Regions from separate parts of the Micromonospora sp. bgisy143 genome, predicted to be linked through region 1. Evidence: riboswitches for the same ligand, from Rfam matches in the RefSeq annotation. Region 1 holds a riboswitch; each other region holds the start of a gene.

The links. Region 1 has a riboswitch for cyclic di-AMP ahead of AC3EN4_RS12665 (C40 family peptidase). Riboswitches for the same ligand answer to the same signal wherever they lie in the genome.
Region 2: it holds a riboswitch for cyclic di-AMP, as region 1 does, so the genes downstream of both, AC3EN4_RS01710 (coiled-coil domain-containing protein) here and AC3EN4_RS12665 (C40 family peptidase) in region 1, are expected to answer to the same signal.
Region 3: it holds a riboswitch for cyclic di-AMP, as region 1 does, so the genes downstream of both, AC3EN4_RS25920 (transglycosylase family protein) here and AC3EN4_RS12665 (C40 family peptidase) in region 1, are expected to answer to the same signal.

What each region holds. Positions count from the first base shown of each region.
Region 1 is NZ_JBYIRN010000008.1:78,665-85,916, forward strand. Features, by position in the region: gene AC3EN4_RS12640 (tetratricopeptide repeat protein) at 1-387, shown strand, start outside; tRNA gene AC3EN4_RS12645 (tRNA-Gly) at 795-868, opposite strand; gene AC3EN4_RS12650 (zinc metalloprotease) at 1,072-2,058, shown strand; gene AC3EN4_RS12655 (pyridoxamine 5'-phosphate oxidase family protein) at 2,134-2,682, opposite strand; gene dcd (dCTP deaminase) at 2,760-3,338, shown strand; gene AC3EN4_RS12665 (C40 family peptidase) at 3,398-4,375, opposite strand; cyclic di-AMP (ydaO/yuaA leader) riboswitch at 4,451-4,586, opposite strand; gene AC3EN4_RS12670 (N-acetylmuramoyl-L-alanine amidase) at 4,823-6,778, shown strand; gene AC3EN4_RS12675 (C40 family peptidase) at 6,889-7,252, opposite strand, start outside.
Region 2 is NZ_JBYIRN010000001.1:355,345-362,596, forward strand. Features, by position in the region: gene AC3EN4_RS01685 (hypothetical protein) at 1-607, opposite strand, end outside; gene AC3EN4_RS01690 (heavy-metal-associated domain-containing protein) at 622-831, opposite strand; gene AC3EN4_RS01695 (metal-sensitive transcriptional regulator) at 927-1,223, shown strand; gene AC3EN4_RS01700 (copper-translocating P-type ATPase) at 1,228-3,276, opposite strand; gene AC3EN4_RS01705 (YibE/F family protein) at 3,589-4,947, shown strand; cyclic di-AMP (ydaO/yuaA leader) riboswitch at 5,114-5,244, shown strand; gene AC3EN4_RS01710 (coiled-coil domain-containing protein) at 5,249-6,268, shown strand; gene AC3EN4_RS01715 (carbonic anhydrase) at 6,324-7,025, opposite strand; gene AC3EN4_RS01720 (helix-turn-helix transcriptional regulator) at 7,185-7,252, shown strand, end outside.
Region 3 is NZ_JBYIRN010000027.1:86,276-93,527, reverse strand. Features, by position in the region: gene AC3EN4_RS25925 (hypothetical protein) at 100-447, shown strand; gene AC3EN4_RS25920 (transglycosylase family protein) at 522-1,214, opposite strand; cyclic di-AMP (ydaO/yuaA leader) riboswitch at 1,214-1,382, opposite strand; gene AC3EN4_RS25915 (peptidoglycan-binding domain-containing protein) at 1,653-2,141, shown strand; gene AC3EN4_RS25910 (peptidase inhibitor family I36 protein) at 2,252-2,653, opposite strand; gene AC3EN4_RS25905 (AfsR/SARP family transcriptional regulator) at 2,837-5,674, shown strand; gene htpG (molecular chaperone HtpG) at 5,708-7,252, opposite strand, start outside.

The sequences.
Region 1 (7,252 bases):
GACCGGCACAACACTGCCAGCACCTATCACCGGCTCGGCCTGGTCGCGCAAGACCAGCGGCGCTTCGACGAAGCCGAAGCCCACTACAAGCAGGCCCTGACCATCTACCTAGGGCTCAACGACCGGCACAACACTGCCAGCACCTATCACCGGCTCGGCCTGGTCGCTCAGGATCAGCGGCGCTTCGACAATGCAGCCCGCGCGTTGTTCAGAGCGGCTGCCAACTGGCGATCGCTGTACGGCCAGTGGCCCAGAGAGACGGTGACCGAGCTGAAGCAGCTGCGGCAACAGATGAGTTCAACCGACTTCCATCGGATCCTGCAAGACAACCTGGGTACCGACCTCGTCGATGCGCTTAACGCGGCTGTCGACGATGCCACCGAATGAGACCGCCGCTGCCATCCTCCCCCACGCCGCGATCCGCCCCCTGTGGGAGCGGGCCGCCTTCCGGGCCGCCACCTCAAGCGGACCTTCACGGCCCCACGGGCGCTGCCGGGTCGGGCGGTGGTCTGCTTGGCGTGCGGTCGATAGCAGGCGGGAGACACACCGGGAACCCTTGCGTCACGGACCGGCGCGAACTCGCCGACCTCATGGCCCGGACGGGGCACGCCTCCACTCGGGCCGCCGATCTATCGGCACACGGCCCAGGAACGTGACCAGCACATTGCTGACGGCCTCAGTGAGCAGATCAAAAAGGGCCGCGATCGGGCACGCAACGGGCACGCCAAGCCTAAGAGGTGACCGAAACGAATGAGGCCCAGGTCGGGAGCATGTCCCGACCTGGGCCTTGATCGTGGAGCGGGTGACGGGAATCGAACCCGCACTGTCAGCTTGGGAAGCTGATGTTCTGCCATTGAACTACACCCGCGGGCGGCACCACTGTACCCGAGTCGTCGCGGCCGTGCACCCAGCCACCCCCGCGCGCCGGCCGGCCACGTCCAGAGCCGAAGAAGTTTCCAGACGGCAACATATGGCCGTTCTCAAATGCGTCGATGGGTTGTAACGTCTGCCACACGTTCTCAGCCACGGCGTGACACACCCCCTGTCGCGCCGCCAGAAAGAGGTGGGCCCATGGGACTCCGTCCCAACCTGCTGACCCGGCGTGTCGCCGGTGTCGCGTCGACGACCCTCGCGCTGCTGCTCAGCACCGCCGCGGTGGGTGTCGTCCCGGCCGCTTCGGCCTTCTCCGCGGCGCCCGGCGGCACCTGCGCGGAGCCGGCCGACAGCCACGCCAACGCCCGGGCGAAGCCCGGCGCGGGGGCCAAGCACGAGCCGAACGAACTGACCGCCAAGCAGGTCCGCGAGCGGGACGCCGACCTCGCGGCGGCGTTGCGCGAGCGGGCCAACTACCGGGCCGGCGCCGGTGCCACGACGCTGGCAGCCACCGTCACCATCCCGGTGGTGGTGCACGTGATCCAGGAGAACAGCACCCGAGCCGGCGGCAACATCCCCGACTCGATGATCACCTCGCAGATCAGCGTGCTGAACCAGTCCTACGCCGGGTCGACCGGCGGCGCGGCCACCGCGTTCGCCTTCCGGCTCGACAAGATCAACCGGGTGACGAACCCCTCCTGGTACCCGATCGTCGAGGGCTCGTCCGCCGAGCGGTCGATGAAGTCGTCGCTGCGGGTGGGCGGCAAGAACACGCTCAACATCTACCTCGGCGAGTTGAGTGACGACCTGCTGGGCTGGGCGACCTTCCCGCAGCGAAACCTGAGCAGCATGGACGGCGTGGTCGTGCTGAGCGAGTCGCTGCCGGGTGGCACGGCCACCAACTACAACCAGGGCGACACCGGCACCCACGAGGTGGGCCACTGGCTGAACCTGTACCACACCTTCCAGGGCGGTTGCGGCGGCTCCGGCGACCAGGTAAGCGACACCCCGGCCGAGGCGTCCCCGGCGTACCAGTGCCCGACCGGGCGGAACACCTGCTCGGCGACCGGCCTGGACCCGATCACCAACTTCATGGACTACACCTACGACTCGTGCATGTACCAGTTCACCGCAGGTCAGGCGAGCCGCATGCTGACCGCGTGGAACGCGTACCGCGCGGCGTAGCTCTCCTCGCGTACACCAGGTGCCGGCTCTGTCACGACGGAGCCGGCACCGGCGTTTTTCTCCCCAGGGCCGTGGTCAGGCGGCCGTGCACTGGACGTCGCGGCTGCGACGGGTCGGGCGAGTCTGCGGTACGGCCGGAGGCGCGGTCGCCGCGGGTGGGGTGTGCGGATCGAGCCAGACCTGGACGGCCGGTCGCCCGACCGCGATGCCCAAGCCGTGCTGGTCGCGGCGGGTCAGCATCGCCACGTCGACGGTGAACTCGAACAACCGCCAGTCGACCCGCGGCTCCGCCCGGGCGCTCTGCGCCAGCCGGGCCACCCGGACCGGATCGGTGACCGGCCAGGCGTGGCCCGCCACGTACGCCTCGTCGTCGCTCTCCTCCGGGGGGAACGAGTGCAGCGCGTAACGGCCGTCGCGTTCGAGGTCGCGGCGCTTCGGCGAGTCGATGATGAAGCAGAACAGACCCTCGTCGGTGATGACCGGGGAGACCGGATGGACCCGGGGCCCACCGTCGGCACGGACCGTGGCCAGGTAGCCGAAGCCCGGCCCGTACTGCTGCAGGAGAACGCGGATGCCGTCGGCGAGGCGGGGCTCGTCGGCGGCGAAATCGGACCAGGAAGCCATGCGGGCATTCTATCGAACAAATGTACGAGGAGCGACCTCGACACGCTGGTCACCGCCCACCTCGCTATGGTGGTCCGATGCTGCTCTCCGACCGTGACCTGGTCTCCGAGATCAAGGCCGGCACGCTGGGCCTGGAGCCGTTCGAGCCCACCCTGGTCCAACCCTCCAGCATCGACGTACGACTCGACCGGCTGTTCCGGGTCTTCAACAACCACCTCTACACCCACATCGACCCGGCCATGCAGCAGGACGATCTGACCTCGGTGGTCGAGGTGCCCGACGGTGAGCCGTTCGTGCTGCACCCGGGGGAGTTCGTGCTCGCCTCGACGCTGGAGGTGATCTCGCTCGGCGACCAGCTCGCCGGCCGGCTGGAGGGCAAGAGCTCGCTGGGCCGCCTCGGCCTGCTCACCCACTCCACCGCCGGGTTCATCGACCCGGGCTTCTCCGGGCACGTCACGCTGGAACTGTCCAACGTGGCGAACCTGCCGATCACCCTCTGGCCGGGCATGAAGATCGGCCAGCTCTGCATCTTCCGGCTCTCGTCGCCGGCCGAGCACCCGTACGGCTCGGTGGTCTACGGGTCGCGTTACCAGGGTCAGCGGGGGCCGACGCCGAGTCGCTCCTGGCAGAACTGGCGCGCCTGGCCGACGCGCTAGGGACGACGAGGGCCCGCCGCGAGCGGATCGCGACGGGCCCTGACCGTGTCCCGCGTCGGTCAGCCGGGACGGCCGTAGCTGTGAATGGGCCCGTCGTCGACCTTCTTCATCTTGACGGGCACCCCGGCCTGGGAGGCGTGCACCACCCAGCCGTTGCCGACGTACATCCCGACGTGGTGGATGTCGCTGTAGTAGAAGACCAGGTCACCGGGGCGCAGGTCGCTCTTGCTGACGTTCTTGGTGACCCGGCTCTGGGCGGCGGCGTTGTGCGGCAGCGACACACCGGCCTTCGCCCACGCGGCCAGCATCAGCCCGGAGCAGTCGTACGAGTTCGGTCCCTCGGCGCCCCACACGTACGGCTTGCCGATCTGGGCGCAGGCGAACTTGACCGCGATACCGGCACCGCCACCCGGGTAGCTGGCCGGGCAGGGCGCCGGACGCAGCGGACCGCCGCCGCCGTTGCCGTACACCTTGAGGCGCAGCTTCTGCAGCCGGTCGATCTCCTCGTTGATCTGCTTCTTCTTCGCCGCCAACTGGGCCTCGGTGCGGGTCAGCTGGGCCACCATCTCGTCCAGCGGCGCCTTCTGCCGGGCCAGCTCATTGCGCAGGTCGGCGACCTGACGGACGTCCTCCTGCTGGTTGTGGGCGAACCGGTCGAGCATCTCGAGCTGACCGACGACCTCGCTGGGCGACCGGCTGCCGAGCATCGTGTTCACGGTCGACAGGTTCTCGCCCATGTAGGCGCGCACGGCCAGCGCGCTGACCTTGTCCATGGCGGCGTCGACCTGGCGCTCCAGCGGCGCGATACGGGCGGCGAGGGCGTCGGCCTGCTTGCGCTTGAGGGCCAGGTCGGTACGGGTGGCGTTGTGCCGCTCGATGATCGGTTCGAGCTTGTTCCAGTCGTCGTCGATCTGCTTTTCGATCTCGGCGACGGACGGGTCGGCGTGGGCCGCCGTGGCGCTGCCGGTCAGGACGACGGCGACGCCGACCAGGGCGGCGAGGGCGGTGGTGAAGCGGGACCAGCGTGGACGCGGCACGGTCGACGTCGGTTCGGCCGGAGCCGACCGTCCGGACGACGGCCGCGGGGCATGGGAGGCCACCGGGTTCCGTACTCCTTCTTCCTGACCGCCTACCGGGTTAGCTGACGGGTTCGGGCGGGAAGTGGGCGCCCTACCGCAGGAACTGCGGATTCACCCCGGGGAACGTGGGTCCCCGGCTCGCTCGCGAGCGACTCGGCGGTGTCGGTCCGTTACCGCCCGGGGTGGGCAGACCTGCTACCGGGCCGACGAATGACCAGAGTAGAGACGGCCGTTACCGATCCGCAACCCGTGCGGCCGTGACACTCCGTACCGAATCGCGCGTTCCATCGCGGTGATGTGAAGGTTTCTTTCCGCTGATTTTGATACATGGAAAGGTATTGACGCGGACTCCCCCGCAGCGCGAAGGTGACCGCAACCGACACCAGTTCATATGTAGGGGGTTCGATGAAACGTCCGACCCTGCTCGCCGTCGCGCTGCTCACCGCCACAGCGACCGTACCGCTACCCGCCGGACCGGCCGCCGCGGCACCCGCCGCCGACCGCCAGCAGCAGTACGCCGCCGCCGCGACCGAGTACGGCGTGCCGCTCGACGTGCTGCTCGGCGTCTCCTACCTGGAATCCCGGTGGGACAGCAACGCCGGCACCCCGAGCACCAGCGGCGGCTACGGCCCGATGCACCTGACCGACGCCCGTCACGTGGCCGCCCTACCCCGGCGCGGCCACCACGACGCTCCGGGAGAGGACCCGCGCGGCGACGACTCCCGTCGCGCTCTGACGCCCGCGCCCGCCACCGACGACGCGCCGCCCACCGCCGCGCTACAGACGCTGGACGCCGCCGCCGCGTTGACCGGCGCCACCGTCGAGGCGCTGCGCACCGACCCGACGACGAACATCCGGGGTGGGGCGGCGCTGCTGTCCGCGTACCAACGGGAGGTCGGCGCCCCGGTCGGCGTCGGCACCGACCCGGCCACCTGGTACGGCGCGGTGGCCCGCTACGCCGGCGCGGACAGCGCCGATGCCGCGGCGGCCTTCGCCGACGAGGTCTTCACCACGATCGGCGCCGGCGAGACGCGGGTTACCGACGACGGCCAGCGGGTCACGCTGCCGGCCCGGACGGTCCGCCCCGAACGGTCCTGGCTGGACCGGCTCGGGCTGCGGCGACTCGCCCGTCCGGACGGGCTGGAATGCCCCCGCACGGTGTCCTGTGAGTGGATCCCCGCCCCCTACGCGGCGTTCGGCGACGGCGACTACGGCAACCACGACCTCTCCGACCGACCCGGCCGGCAGAAGATCGAGTACATCGTCATCCACGACACCGAGGCGAGTTGGGCGACCACCCTGCAACTCGTTCAGGATCCGACCTACGTGAGTTGGCACTACTCGCTGCGGTCGGTGGACGGACAGATCGCCCAGCACGTCAGGACCAAGGACGTCGCCTGGCACGCCGGCAACTGGTACGTCAACGCCAAGTCGATCGGGCTGGAACACGAGGGCTTCGCCGCGCAGGGCACCTGGTACACGGAGGCGATGTACCGGACCTCGGCGAAGCTCGTCCGGCATCTCGCCCTGCGGCTGGGCATCCCACTGGACCGCCAGCACATCATCGGCCACGACAACGTGCCCGGCACCACGGCGGCGACGGTGCGCGGGATGCACTGGGACCCGGGGCCCTACTGGGACTGGACGCACTACTTCGACCTGCTGCACGCGCCCCGACTCGACACCGGCACCCCGGCCACCGGGCTGGTCCGGATCGACCCCGACTACGCGACCAACCGGCCGGCGTTCACCGGGTGCGTCACCCCGGGAACACCGTGCGCGCCCCGCGGCTCGTCGGCGGTGGTGTTGCGTACCGCGCCGTCGGCGGACGCGCCGCTGGTCAACGACATCGCGCTGCGCCCCGACGGCACCCCGAACACGATGGACGTGTCGGACCACGGCGCCCGCGCCTCCGCCGGCCAGACGTACGCGCTGGCCGGTCGGCAGGGTGACTGGACGGCCATCTGGTACCTCGGGCAGCGGGCCTGGTTCCACAACCCGGCGTCCGCCCCGACCGCGACCTGGACCGTCGGGATGGTGGTCACCCCGAAGCCCGGCCGGACCACGATCCCGGTGTACGGGCGGGCGTACCCGGAGCAGGCCGCCTACCCGGCCGGCGTGCCCTACCAGGCGATCTCACCGTTGCAGTACACCCTCGCCGCCGGTCAGCGGTACGCGGTCGGCGCGGTGCTGCCCGGCGAGTACTACCGGGCCAGCACCTTCGACGGCTCCTCGCCCGGCGACTGGACGGTGATCCGGGGCCAGAACCGGTACGCGCAGATCCAGTTCGGCCACCGCGTCATGTACGTCGACCTCGCCGACGTACAGCTCCTGCCGTCCCCGGTGGGCGCACCGCGCTGAGGGAACCGGTCGGCGCACCGCGCTGAGGGAACCGGTCGGCGCACCACGCTGAGGACACACGACGGCCCCCGGTCGAGGTGACCGGGGGCCGTCGTCGTGCCTGGTGGAGGTCAGCCGGGTCGGCGGAACCCGGCGACCGGCATGGTGTTGATGCTGGACACCTGCACCGGTTTGCCGGCGCGTGGCGCGTGCACCATCTGGTTGTTGCCCAGATACAGCCCGACGTGACTCAGGCCGGAGTAGAAGAAGACCAGGTCACCGGCGCGGGCGTCGGCGCGCGAGACCGCCTTGCCCTCGTTCCACTGGTCACCCGTGTGGTGGGTGAGGTAGATCCCGGCCGACTTGTAGGCGTACTGGGTCAGACCCGAGCAGTCGAACGAGTTCGGGCCGGTGGCACCCCAGACGTACGGGTCGCCGACCTGCTGGCAGGCGGTCTTGATCGCCTTCTGCGCCGCCACGGAGACCACACCGTTG
Region 2 (7,252 bases), on a different contig from region 1:
CCGTCAGGGTGAGCGGGGAGGTGCGGCCCGGCTGCGGCGTACCGGCCAGGGTGACCGTGTAGCCGTCGACCGTGGTGCTGGTCGCCGGGGCGGGCAGCGCCCGCTCGGTCAGCTCGCCGGGGACGGCCACGTCCACCCCGAGGGTCAACGGCTCACCCCCGGTCGGGGTGAAGTCGGCGAACGCCCGCCACTGCCCGGCGCCGGCCAGCGGGGTGGGCACCCGCCAGGTGCCGTCCGGGGCGAGTTCCGGGTGGACGTGCCGGAAGCCGGACAGGTCACGACGGGCGACGATCAGGTGCATCCGCTTGTCGTGCGCGACGTCGTACCTGGTCACCGGCCGACCGTCCGGCCCGTCGATCCGGAACGCGAACTCGCCGGCCGGCGCGGTGACCGGCTGGAGCGTGTAGCCCCGGTCGGAGACGAGCAGCCCGCCGGGGACGAGGTCGGCGGCCTCGCCGCGCGGGGTGGGGCCCGAGGTGCGGGTCACGTCGGGCCGGCTCTGCGCGACCGGGTCGGCCGGATCGACCACCCGGCCGACCCCGAACGCCGCGCCGAAGACCGCCGCGAGACCGAGGGCAAAGACCCCCAGCCTGGTCACCGTGGTCATCCCGGGCCCTCCGCTCACGCCTCGACGAGGTCGTAGCCGGCCTCGTCGACCGCGGCCCGGACGGCCCCGGTGTCCACGGGTTGCTCGCTGCTGACGGTGACCTGGCCGGTGGCCAGGTCGACGCGTACGTCGCGCACGCCCTCGATCGCGCCCACCTCGGCGCTGACCGCGCTGACGCAGTGCCCGCAGGTCATGCCCTGAACCTGGTACGTCGTCTCGACCATCGGAAGGCTCCTCTCGTAGTACCGGTACCCGGTGGGGGTATGCCGGCAGGAACGGACGTTACCATACCCCCCAGGGGTACGCTATCCTCGTTGCCATGACCACACCCACCCCGATCCGCGGGTACACCGCCAGCAAGGACCAACTGCTCGCGCGCCTGCGTCGCGTGGAGGGGCAGGTCCGTGGCATCGAGAAGATGGTCGACGAGGACCGCTACTGCATCGACGTGCTCACCCAGATCTCCGCGATCCAGGCCGCGCTCGACAAGGTGGCCCTGGGCCTGCTCGACGGGCACGCCCGGCACTGCATGCACGAGGGGGCGGCCGAGGGCCGGGCCGACGAGATGGCCAGCGAGATGATGGCGGCCGTTGGCCGTCTCATGAAGCGCGGCTGAGCCGTCACTCCCGCTCCGGGGCCAGGGACACCCGGCGCAGCAACTGCGCGTTGAGCGCCACCACGATGGTGGACGCGGACATCAGCACCGCCGCCACCGCCGGACTCAGCGCCACCCCGGCCCCGGCGAGCACCCCGGCCGCCAGGGGCAGCGCCACCACGTTGTAGCCCGCCGCCCAGGCCAGGTTCTGCCGCATCTTGCGGTACGACGCCCGGGAGAGCCGGAGCACCGCCCCGACGCCGCGCGGGTCGGACGACGCCAGCACCACGCCCGCCGACTCGATCGCGACATCGGTACCCGCCCCGATCGCGATGCCGACGTCCGCGCGGGCCAGCGCCGGCGCGTCGTTCACCCCGTCGCCGACCATCGCCACGGTCAACCCACGCCGCTGGAGTTCCGCCACCCGGCTGTCCTTGTCGGCCGGCAGCACCTCGGCGAAGACCTCGTCCACGCCGGCCCGGAAACCGAGCTCGGCGGCGACCGACTCGGCCACCGACCGCGCGTCCCCGGTGACCATGGCGATGGTGCGGACGCCGTCGGCCCGCAGCTCGGCGATGGCCTGCCGGGCCTCCGGGCGCACCGCGTCGGTGAGCGCGAACGCCCCGAGCACCGTGTCCGGCAATCGCAGGAGATACAGCACCACGGCACCCTGTGACGACCAGCGCCCGGTCGCCTCCCGCAGCTCGTCGGGCAGCGGTCCACCCCGCTCGCGCAGCAGGGCCGGCCCGCCCACCGCGTACTCCGTACCGTCGACGGTGGCCCGCACCCCGCGGCCTGGCAGCGAGCGGAAGCCGGCGGCCCCGGCCGGTCCGCCCGGCCCGGCCGCCGCCACGATCGCGCGGGCCAGCGGATGTTCGCTGTCGGACTCCACACCGGCGGCGATCCGCAACGCCTCGTCGCGCCCCACGCCGGGGGCCGTCACCAGGTCGGTGACCGCGTGCTCGCCCCGGGTCAACGTGCCGGTCTTGTCGAACAGCACCGCGTCGACGGTCCGCATGCGCTCCAACGCGAGCCGGTCCTTGACCAGGATCCCGCTGCGCGCCGCCAGCGCCGTGGAGAGCGCGACGACGAGCGGGATGGCCAGACCGAGCGCGTGCGGGCAGGCGATCACCAGGACGGTGACGGTACGCACCACCGCCTCGTCGGGCTCACCGAGCGCGGTCCAGACCAGCAGGGTGAGCACGGCGGTACCGGTGGCCACGTAGAAGAGCGCGGCGGCGAACCGGTCGGCGAGCAGTTGGGCGCGTCCGCCGGAGCGCTGCGCCTGCGCGACCATGCGCTGGATGCCCGCGAGCGCGGTCTGGTCGCCCAGCGCCTCGACACGCACCCGGATCGCCGAATCGGTCGCGACGGTGCCGGCCACCACCCGATCCCCCGTCGACCGGGCGACCGGACGCGACTCGCCGGTGATCATCGATTCGTCCAGCTCCGCGTCGCCGTCGACGATCCGTCCGTCGGCCGGCACCCGGCCCCCGGGCCGGACCAGCACCACGTCGTCGACCCGCAGCCCGTCGAGCGGTACGCGCTCGACCTGCCCGGCCGCCGCCACCCGCTCGGCCTGGTCGGGCAGCAGCGCCGCGAGCGCCGCCAACGCACCCCGGGCCTGCCCGATGGCCCTCATCTCCTGCCAGTGCCCGAGCAGCATGATGGTGACCAGCGCCGCCAGCTCCCACCAGAAGTCCAGGTCGAAGGCGCCCAGGCTGGTCGCCAGCGATGCGGCGTACGCCACGGTGATCGCCATCGCGACCAGCAGCATCATGCCCGGGGCGCGGTCCCGGATCTCACGTACCGCGCCGACCAGGAACGGCCAGCCACCCCAGAGGAACACCACCGAACCGAGCAACGGCCCGACCCAGGAGCGAACGGGCACGTCCAGCCGGAGCCCGAGCCGGTCCACCACCAGGTGGCTCGTCAGCACCACCGGTACGGTGAGCACCAGGCAGACCCAGAACCGACGCCGGAACATGGCCGGGTCGTGCCCCGCGTGCTTGTCGTGCCCGGCGTGTTCGGCCTGTCCGGCGTGCTGTCGGTGGTCGGTGGGCGGCTCGGGCATGACTCCACCATCGCGCTCCGGCCGGGCGGTGTCAGCGGTTCGACTCCGGCGACACTCCGGCACGACCTGCGCCACTCCGGCGCACTGGTTAGCATCGTCCCGCGATGACCCACCGGATCCCGCCGCCGAGACCGGCGACGGCGCCGCCACGGCGCGACGCCGTACCGCACCGACCGGGTCGCCTCGTCACCCTCCGTGATCGCCGCGTCGTCAGGCGGCGAGCCGACGCGCCCGTCACGGCGTTCGTCCGGCGAAGCTGAACCGCTAGGCCCGCCGGCACGTACCCCGCACCGGATCGTTGGGAGTCTCGCATTGGGTTCCGACCACAGCCATTCCGCTCGACCCGCCCCGCCCCGGGTACGACGGATCCTCGTCGCGACGGTGGTGCCGCTCTTCGTGGCCACCGTCGTCGCCGCCGTGGTGCTGTGGCCGCGCGACGGCGCACCGACGAGCGGCGGTGCGACGGACGTGCCGCGCTACCACGGCACGGTGACCCGGGTGGTGACCGAACCGTGCCCGCCCTCGGCCAGCCCCGAGGGCGGGGCGGCCAGCGGGCCGTGCGGCACCGTGGACGTCCGCGTCGACGACGGTCCGAACGCCGGCGGGCAGGTGAGCACGCCCGTCCCCGCCGGGCCGGGAGCGCCGCGCGTCGAGGTGGGCGACGAGGTCGTCCTGGTCGAGCTGTCCGACCCGACCGATCCCGCCACCAGCACCTGGAACATCGCCGAGCACCAGCGCGGGACGCCGCTGGTGTGGCTCGTGGTGGTCTTCGCCGCCGCGATCGTCGCGTTCGGCCGGTGGCGGGGCCTCGCCGCGCTCGCCGGTCTGGCCGCCAGCTTCGCCATCCTGCTCACCTTCGTGTTGCCGGCCATCGGCGCCGGCCGGTCCCCGCTGCTGGTGGCCGTGGTCGGCGCGGCCCTGATCATGTTCGTGGTGCTCTACCTGACGCACGGGGTGACCGCGCAGACCTCCGTCGCGGTTCTCGGCACCCTGGGCAGCCTGGTGCTCACCGGCGTGCTCGCGACCATCGCCACGGCCGCCACCCAGCTCACCGGCTTCGGCAGCGAGGACGCCACCACGCTCTCGATGTTCCAGTCCGATGTGGACCTGCGCGGCCTGCTGCTCGCCGGGATCATCATCGGCTCACTCGGGGTACTCGACGACGTGACCGTCACCCAGGCCGCCACCGTCACCGAGCTGGCCAACGCCAACCCCGGGCTGGGTCGGCGACAGCTCTACCGGGCGGCCACCCGGGTCGGTCGGGCGCACATCGCCTCCACGGTCAACACCATCGTGCTGGCGTACGCGGGCGCGTCACTGCCGCTGCTGCTTCTGCTCACCGCCGACTCGCGTCCCATCGGGCAGATCCTGACCAGCGAGTTCCTGGCCCAGGAGATCGTCCGCAGCGCGGTCGCCACGCTCGGCCTGATCGCCGCCGTACCCCTCACCACCGGGCTGGCCGCGGTGGTGACCGCGGCCGGATCGACGACCCCGACCGACGCGGACGCCCCGGCGCCGCGCCCCCGCGCGGACCGCGCGGAGGCGCTGGCCGCTCTCAGTTCCCCGCCTGCGGGTCGGGCCGACGGGCCCGATCCGCAGCGGGAGGCAAACCCATCCACCGCCACCACTGGGTGGCCAGAGCCGAACAGGAGCACGGATACGGCATGGTGACACTCCTCAGCGTGACCGGATCGGGCACCCGCCCTGAGAACCGCGTCACTGGTCACTCAACGCCATGGCGAAATGACGCTTTTAGTCGGCATCAGGACGTAGCTCAGGCGGTGGACTCTCGGGTAACCTCGCTGCCGGTCACCGACGAAGGCGCGCAGCGGCGCCTGCGGTGCCACCGCCCAATCGCCAACCGGCGAGCCGGGGACCCAGGTACGTGGGGTGAATCCGCGACAGCGGTAGGGGCCACTTCCGCCCCGAACCCGTCAGCTAACCCGGTCGGCGGTCGACGGAAGGGAAGATTGTGACGGCACCCCTACGCCGCTGGTTGACGCCCGTGGTGGCCGTGCTCGCTGCGCTGACCGTGTTCGCCGGGCCCCTCCCGGCCCACGCCGCCCCGACGACCCCCACGCCGTCCGGGCACGAGGAGGCCGACGAGCCCAAGCTGATCACCGACGTGATCGAGCAGACCAACCGGGACTACGTGGCGGCCAAGTCCAAGTTGGACAAGTCGAAGAAGCGGCAGCTCGAACTGGCGGTGGAGGTCGAGCGGGCCAAGGCCGACCTGGCCGCGCTGGAGCCGCAGGTCGCGCAGATCGCCGCCCAGTCGTACCGGACCGGTCGGATCGGCGCGATGGCCATGCTGCTGGAGAGCGACGCCCCGGACTCGTTCGTCCAGCGGGCGGCGGCGCTCGACGAGATGAACATGGTCAACGGGAAGAAGCTCGCCGAGGTCAACGCGGTGAAGGCCCGCGCCGAGCAGGCCAAGCTGGCGCTCGACGCCGAGGTACGCGAGCAGCAGAAGCAGACCGCGCTGATGGCGAAGGACAAGCGCGACGCGGAGAAGTCACTCGCGCTGGTCGGCGGTCAGGGTTTCACCGGCGGCCTGGTGGACGCCACCTCGCCGGTCGCCCGGATCGGCCCGGGGCGCACCGCCGACGGCGACTGGAAGCCCCAGTCGTGCAGCGAGGACGACCCGACCACCTCCGGCTGCGTCACGCCGCGCACGCTGCACGCGTACAAGGAGGTCAAGCGGGCCGGCTTCAACCGGTTCGTGGGCTGCCACCGCAACGGTGGACCGTACGAGCACCCGAAGGGCCGCGCCTGTGACTGGTCGCTGCAGAAGAGCGGCTTCAGCCCGTGGCACAACAACGACACCCGGATGTACGGCAACAACGTCGCCGCGTTCCTCATCCGCAACGCCGACCGGCTCGGTATCTACTACGTGATCTGGAACCGGCAGATCTGGTTCCCGGCGACCGGCTGGAAGTCGTACAGCGGGCCGTCCAACCACACCGACCACGTACACATGTCGTTGCTCTGATCGACGCCCGCAGAGCGAGGGCCGTCCCGCGTCCGGCGGGGCGGCCCTCGACGCGTCAGGCGGCGGTGGTCGCCGCCGGGTCGTCCGAGGCGTCGCCGGCCGGTACCGGAGTCACCGGTCGCACCACTCCGGCGGCGAGCCGGTACGACATCCCCACCACCGCGCACCGCTCCTGCGCCACCGCGTCGGCCAACACGGGCGACTGCGCGAGCAGCGTCTCGACGGTCTGCGCGATGTGGATGTCGACGATCCCGTCGATGTCGTCCACGCCCTCGGCCGTGGCTCGCCGCAGGCTGGGCAGCACCGCGTCGACGACCGCCGGGAGGTGCCCCGGGGGCGCGATGCCGGTGGCCGCCGCCTCGCGGGCCGCCTGCACGGCGCCGCAGGAGTCGTGCCCGAGCACCACCACCAGCGGCGTACCGAGGACGGCCACCGCGTACTCCACGCTGCCCAGCACCTCCGACCCGGTGGTGTGCCCGGCCGTACGGACGACGAAGAGGTCACCCAGCCCTCGGTCGAAAATGATCTCGGCGGCCAGGCGGGAGTCGGAGCAGCCGACGATCACCGCGAAGGGGTGCTGCCCGTCCGCCACGGCGGCCCGGTGGCCGGCGTCCTGGTTGGGGTGGTGCGGCGCTCCGGCCACGAAGCGACGGTTGCCGGCGACCAGCTCGGCGTACGCTCGGGCCGGCTCGGTCGACGCTCGATCGACGGTCCGCTGCATGCCCGGCTGTCCGCCAGGCGTACCGGAACGGCTCATCCCCGCACCTCGTCTCCACGCGTTTGACCTGCTCAAAGGCCTCTTCAGCCGGGCCGGCGGCGGGCGCAGGCTCGCGCTCAACGGTCACACGCACCGCAAGATGCGTCAAGATATGCGTGATTTAGATTTCATACGTTGACCCCGAGAGGCGACCCCACGATGGCGAGCACGGCGGCCGGCGACGGCCGGAACTGGACATTCCTCACCAACCATGGGCATGTGCTCCT
Region 3 (7,252 bases), on a different contig from region 1:
CCCTAACCGCTGCGACCGGAGACACATCACAGCAGGTCGGCGGTTTAGCCGACCGCCCACGGGTGAATTCTTGACCGGAAAGCCTGACGAGGGGGGCCCATGTCCGACGAGACCAGCAACCGACCGAGCCGTCGCGCCGAACGCCCGGACGACGTGACCGACCCGCTGCTGTGGCAGCTCGCGGTCGACGTGCTCGACGCGCACGAGCCCGACGACGAGGGTCACTGCCGCAATCTCCAGTGCGCCGGCCAGTCCTGGCCGTGCACGGCGCGTACCACGGCCGAGCAGTCGCTGCGACTGGCCCGCAGCACCCCCGACGCGGCCGGGACGGCCGACGGCGGCGGGGCCGAGAGGCCGGCCGGGACGGCCGCGCCGGCGCCGCGCTGGGGCTGGAACGCCGACGTGATGGCCCGCCGCGAGGCGCGGACGGCCGCCTCGGCGGCGTGACGCGTCCCCGCGGGGACAGCACAGACGAACGAACGCTCGGCCGGGGATCCGGCCGAGCGTTCGCCTGTGGTACGTCAGAGAGCGAGCCGCTGCCCCGGGAGGATCAGACCCGGGTCCGCGCCGATCAGCTGACGGTTGCGCTCGTACAGGGCCTGCCAGCCGCCGCTCTGCCGGTGCCGCTCGGCGATCTCCGACAGGGTGTCCCCCGGCCGGACCACGTACGTGTCACCGCTGGCCGCCGGGGCGGTCCGCTCGTGGTTACGGGTAGCCGGCCGGTCGCCGCGCGACGAGTGCTCCCTGCCGGCGGTGGACGGCGACGACTTGCCGGTCGACGTCGTCGAGGACTTCCTGGTGGACTTCGTCGAGGACTTGCCGGTGGACTTCGTCGCGGAGCCGCCCGACGAGCCGCCCTTGCGGCCGCAGGTCGGCCACGCGCCGATGCCCTGCCCGTCGAGCACCTTCTCGGCGATCGCGATCTGCTCGCCGCGGCTGGCCAGGTCGGCGCGGGCGGCGTACTTCTTGCCGCCGTAGCCGGCCCAGGTGCCCTGGGAGAACTGCAAACCGCCGTAGTAGCCGTTCCCGGTATTGATCTTCCAGTTGCCGCCGGACTCGCACTGGGCGATCGCGTCCCAGTTGACACCGGCCTGGGCCGGGGCCGCCGGGCCGAAAAGGGCGACGGCGCCGGTGACCGCGCCGACGGCCAGGGTGCCGACGGCGACGCGGCGGGTGGTGACCCGTCGATGACGGGGGGTGTACGCAGACGTCATGGAACTTTCCTCCACGCCGGCGAGGTGAGCTGTCGGGTTCGGGCCGAGGAGCCCGGCCGCGCGCTGCGGCTTCACCCCGAGGTGACATGCACCGAGGAACCTGGGTCCCCCGCTCCTGCCCGGGTTCTGTTTCCGACGACCGGGGGCAGGATTTGGCGTTACCGGTCGCGGCGTCCACGGTGGCGGACCCGACCGACGGTAGGCACGGTCGCCGACGGTCGCCCACCGCTTGTGAAGTTGTTCACCGGCCCACGCGGGGCACCCCGGCCAGCGGTTGCGGACGACGTCCACCTGTGCACCGACCACGATGGACCGATTCCGATCACGGTGTGACGCGTACCTGGCGAATTGACGTTCGGACAGGAAACCGTAGACAGCCGGTCGCGATGCTCCGAAGCGCACCGGGTCCATCCCGGACCCCACACGCAGGAGGAACCCATGGCGCTCCAGCAGAGTCGCACCGGCCGTCGCCGCGCCGCGGCCACCCTCGTCGCCGTACTGGCCGGCGTGGGCCTGACCCTGTCCACGCCGGCCGCCGCACAGGCGGCCAGCCCGTGCACCAGCCTGACCTTCTACCGGGTCGGCGGCTACCCGGGCGGGGCGGACATGCACGTGCCGACCGTCGGCTGGCAGACCGGGAACAAGAGCTGCTACCTCAGCTACGGCCACTCGAACTCGGCGGTGCTGGTGTTGCAGGAGGCGCTGAACAACTGCTACTCGCGGTCGCTCACCCTGGACGGCAACTACGGTTCGAAGACCCGCGAGGCCGTCCGGTACGCCCAGCAGAAGATCAACGAGGACATCGTGTACGCGAACATCGCCGAGGACGGCGAGTACGGCCCGCAGACCCGCGCCTACATGGGCTTCGCGATCTTCGGGGTCAACGGCGGTCCGGTCATCCCCAACGTCTGCTACTACCCGGGCTGACACCACCCGCAGCGCCGGCCGGGGTCCCCCGTGGACTCCGGCCGGCGCCGTGGTGGCCCCCCACAGGTACGGCTGCGCCGGGTCAGCCCCGCCCCCGCGCAGCCGTCGGATCAGCAGACCCGGACCGCCTCGATCCGCTTGTTCCAGGTTCCCCCGATGGCGGCCGTGTCGTACGCCAGGTTCGCCCGGTAGCCGTACGCGTGCTGGTAGCCGAGCAGGCCGGTGGCGTTCGCGTTGTCCCAGAAGGTGGAGACGGTGCCGGACGGCCGGTTGTTGATGATCGACTGAGCCTGGTTGCGGAAGTACGAGGGCAGCGTGACGTCCTTACACCAGTTGTACGGCCCGTCGAGCAGGAAGATGTCGCCGCTGAAGTTGGCCCCGGAGTACAGGCAGAGCAGACCCGACGGGCAGGCGTAGTTGGCCTGGGCCGGGCTCGGAGCGACGCCGAGTGTGGCGCCCACGGCGACCACGCCGAGCAGCGCCGACGTGAGTCTTCGCAGAGCAGTTCGCACGATGATGACCTCCGGTGTCGTCACGACCGGGACCGGCCGTGAGTCGAGTTGCCGACATCACGTTGATCGATGTCGTTGTGCCAACGATGATCTGCGCGGAAGGTCGACGAATTCCTGCCGGAACCTCAATCCGGGGTGTCCCGGCACCGGGTGGGCGACCGGCAGCACAGCGAGCGGCGATTCATGGAAATTCGGGTCCTCGGGCCGGTCGAGGTCTGGGCGGAAGGTCATCCGGTCGATGCCGGAGCGGCCCGCCAGCGCGCCGTGCTGGCCGCGCTGGCGGTCGACGTGGGCCGACCGGTCCACCTGGACGCTCTGGTGGACCGGGTCTGGGGCGACGCGTCGCCGCCCCGCGTCCGCCACAACCTGCACGTCTATCTCGCCCGGCTCCGCCGGGTGCTGGCCGACGCGGGCGCACCCGACGCGTTGGCCCGCCGGTCGGGCGGTTATCTCCTGGACCTGCCGCCGGAGACGGTGGACGGCCCGCACTTCGAGGCGCTGCGGCACCGGGCCGACGCTCTGTCCGACCAGGACCCCGAGCGGGTGGACCTGCTGCGCCGGGCGCTGGAGCTGTGGCGTGGCGAGCCGCTGGCCGGACTACCCGGCGAGTGGGCGGCCCGGGTCCGACAGGACTGGCACCGCCGGCACACCGACACCGCCGTGCAGTGGGCCCGTGGGATGCTGCGGCGGGGCGAGCCGGATGCGGTGATTGATCCGCTGACCCGGCTCGCCGACGAGCATCCGCTGGACGAACCGGTCGCCGCCGTGCTGCTGCACGCGCTGGCCGCGGCCGGTCGGGGTGCGCAGGCGCTGACGTACTACGCCCGGCTGCGGGACCGACTCGCCGACGCGCTCGGCGTGGACCCGGGCGTCGAGCTGCGCCAGCTGCACCAGGCCATCCTGCGTGGTGAGGTCACCGTGCCGGCCGCGCAGGCGCTTCCCGTACCGGCCGGCGCGGGCGACGTCGCGCGGACCCGGGCGGACCGCCCGATTCCCGCGCAGTTGCCGTCGGATGTGCGGGGCTTCGCCGGGCGGGATGCGGAGCTGGCCCGGTTGGACGCGCTGCGGGCGTCCGCCGAGGAACGACCCGGGGCCGTTCCGCTGGCCGTGCTCTCCGGAGCGGGCGGCGTCGGCAAGACGGCCCTCGCCGTGCACTGGGCGCACCGGGTCGCCGGGCAGTTCCCGGACGGGCAGCTCTACGCCAACCTGGAGGGCTACACCCACAGCGGCGTCGTCCGCAGCGCGCAGCAGGTGGTCCGGGGCTTCCTGGCCGCGCTCGGCGTGCCGCCCCGCGAGGTGCCGGCGGACGAGCAGGCGCAGACCGCGTTGTACCGCAGCCTGCTCGCCGGTCGGCGGATGCTGGTGCTGCTCGACAACGCCCGGGACGCCGCGCAGGTCCGGCCGCTGCTGCCGGGCGCGGCGAGCTGCCTGGTGCTGGTGACCAGCCGGGACCGGCTCACCGGTCTGGTGGCCACCGAGGGCGCCGAGGCGATCGTGCTGGACCTGCTCAGCGCCGAGGACGCCCAGGCCCTGCTGTACGCGCGGATCGGGGCGCGGGCGAGGGCCGAACGGACGGCGGTCGACGAGCTGGTACGACTCTGTGACCGGCTGCCGCTGGCCCTGGTCGTGGTGGCGGCCCGCGCGGTGGTCCGGCCCCAGCTGCCGCTGGCCGAGTTGAGCGCGCAACTCCGGAACGACGGCCGGCTGGACGGGCTCGACACGGGCGACCACGACAGCAGCGTGCGGGCGGCGCTGTCCTGGTCGTACCGGCTGCTGTCGGCGCCAACCGCGCGGCTGTTCCGACTGGTCGGCGGCAGCACGGACGTGACGGTGAGTACCGCGGCCGGGGTCAGTCTCGTCGGCGCCGGCCGACGGGCCGTCCGGGCGGCGTTCGCCGAGCTGGCGGACGCGCATCTGATGCTGGAGCGCGCCCCGGACCGGTACGCCATGCACGACCTGTTGCGGGCGTTCGCGGCCGAGCTGTCCGCCGAGCACGACCCGGCCGGCGACCGGGCCGAGGCGCGCGGCCGGCTCTTCGACCACTACCTGCACAGCGCGCACGGGGCGGCCGTGCTGCTGCATCCGCACTGGGATCCGATCACCCTCGCCCCGGCCGTGGCGGGCGTACGGCCGGAGAAGTTCGGCGACCATGACGAGGCGGTGGCGTGGTTCACCCGCGAGCGCGACGTGCTGATCGCGCTCGTGGAACGGTGCGCCGCCAGCGGGGCCGATCGGCACGCCTGGCAGCTCGCCTGGAGCCTGACCAGTTTCCTGGACCGTCAGGGCGGCTGGCACGACCAGTTGGCGGTGCAGCGTTCGGCGCTGGCGGCGGCGCGGCGCAGCGGGTCGGTGGTCGGGCAGGCACACGCCCATCGCAGCCTGGCGCGGGCGCAGGCCCGCCTGGGCCGGCTCCACGAGGCGCCCGGCCAGCTCCAGCGGGCGCTGGAGCTCTTCCGCGAGCTGGGCGACCTGGCCAACCAGGCGCACACCTGCCTCGACCTGGCCGAGGTGGCCGACCGGGAGGGCCGGCGCGCCGAGGTGGTCCAGCACGCCGAGGCGGCGTTGGCGCTGTATCGCGAGGCGGGCCACCGCTACGGGCAGGCGATGGCGTTGAACGCGGTCGGCTGGTACCGGGCCCAACTCGGCGCGCACGACACCGCGGTCGAGGCGTGCCAGCAGGCGTTGGAGCTGCTACGCGAGTTCGACGACCGGCAGGGCCAGGCGCCCACCTGGGACACCCTCGGCTACGCGCAGCACCGCGCCGGACGGCCCGCGGAGGCGGTCGTCGCCTACCGGCACGCGCTGGCGCTGTACCGGGAGTTCCAGGACCGGTACTACGAGGCGGACACGTTGGGGCACCTGGCCGAGGCGCAGGTCGACGCGGGCGACCCGGCGGAAGCGGCGCGGAGTTGGCGGACCGCGCTGGGCATCCTGGACGAACTCGGCCACCCGGACGCGGCGGAGGTCCGTCGCCGGCTGGCGGACGTCGACACGTCCGGACCGGCCGGCGGGACCCACTGAGCGGGCGGCCCGCCGGCCGGAGGGGCCGAACGGTTACAGGGTGCGCGCCAGCCGGTCGGCGAGGGTCCGGGTGAACCGGGCCGGGTCGGCCAGCTCGCCGCCCTCGGCGAGGACCGCCAGGCCGTACAGCAGTTCGGCGGTCTCGGTCAGGGCCGGGCCGGAGTCGCCCTGCTCGTGGGCCTTGCGCAGCCCGGCGACCAGCGGGTGACCGGGGTTGATCTCCAGGATCCGCTTGGTCGAGGGGACCTCGTGCCCCATCGCCCGGTACATCTTCTCCAGCGTCGGCGTGAGGTCGTGCGCGTCACCCACCACGCAGGCCGGTGAGGTGGTCAGCCGCGACGACAGGCGGACCTCCCGGACACTGTCGGCCAGGGTCGTGCCCAGCCAGTCGACAAGCGCGGCGAACTCCTGCCGCTGCTGCTCACGCTCGGCCTCGGCCTGCTGCTTCTCCTCGTCGGTGTCCAGGTCGACCTGACCCTTGGCGATCGAGCGCAGCGGCCGGCCGTCGTACTCGCCGACCCGCTCGACCCACACCTCGTCGACCGGGTCGGTGAGCAGCAGCACCTCGTGGCCCTTGGCCCGGAACGCCTCCAGGTGCGGAGAGTTCTCGATGGTGGCCCGGGAGTCGCCGGTGGCGTACCAGATGTCGGTCTGGCCGTCCTTCATCCGCGAGACGTAACCGGCCAGGTCGGTGGGCTCGGCCGCGTCGTGGGTGGACGCGACGGACAGGATCTCCAGCAGGGTGTCCCGGTTGTCGGTGTCGTCGATCAGCCCTTCCTTGACCACCGCGCCGAACTCCGTCCAGAAGGTGCGGTAGCGCTCGGCGTGGTTGGCCTTGAGGTCCTTGACGGTGGCGAGGACCTTCTTGACCAGGCGACGGCGGACGATCTGGATCTGCCGGTCCTGCTGGAGGATCTCCCGGGAGATGTTCAGCGACAGGTCGTGCGCGTCGACGACGCCCTTGACGAAGCGCAGATAGGTGGGGACCAGCGCCTCGCAGTCGTCCATGATGAACACCCGCTTGACGTAGAGCTGCACGCCGCGGCGACCCTGCGGGGAGAACATGTCCAGCGGGGCGTGGCTGGGCAGGAAGAGCAGCGCCTCGTACTCGAAGGTGCCCTCGCCCTTCATGTGCACGACCTCGAGCGGGTCGGCCCAGTCGTGGCTGACGTGCTTGTAGAACTCGTTGTACTCGGCGGCGTCGACCTCGTCGCGGGGGCGTGCCCACAGCGCCTTCATCGAGTTGAGGGTCTGCACCTCGCTGGTGGCGGCCTCGCCGTCGGCGCCGGGGCGCTCGACGGTCATCCGGATCGGCCACGCGATGAAGTCGGAGTAGCGCTTGACGATCTCGCGGATCGTCCACTCGGCGGTGTAGTCGTGCAGGTTGTCCTCGGTGTCCGCCGGCTTGAGGTGCAGGGTCACCGCGGTGCCCTGGGGGGCCTCGTCCACCGACTCGATCGAGTAGGTGCCCTCGCCGGTGGACTCCCAGCGGGTGCCGCCGGTCTCGCCGGCCTTGCGGGTCAGCAGGGTGACCCGGTCGGCGACCATGAACGCGGCGTAGAAGCCGACGCCGAACTG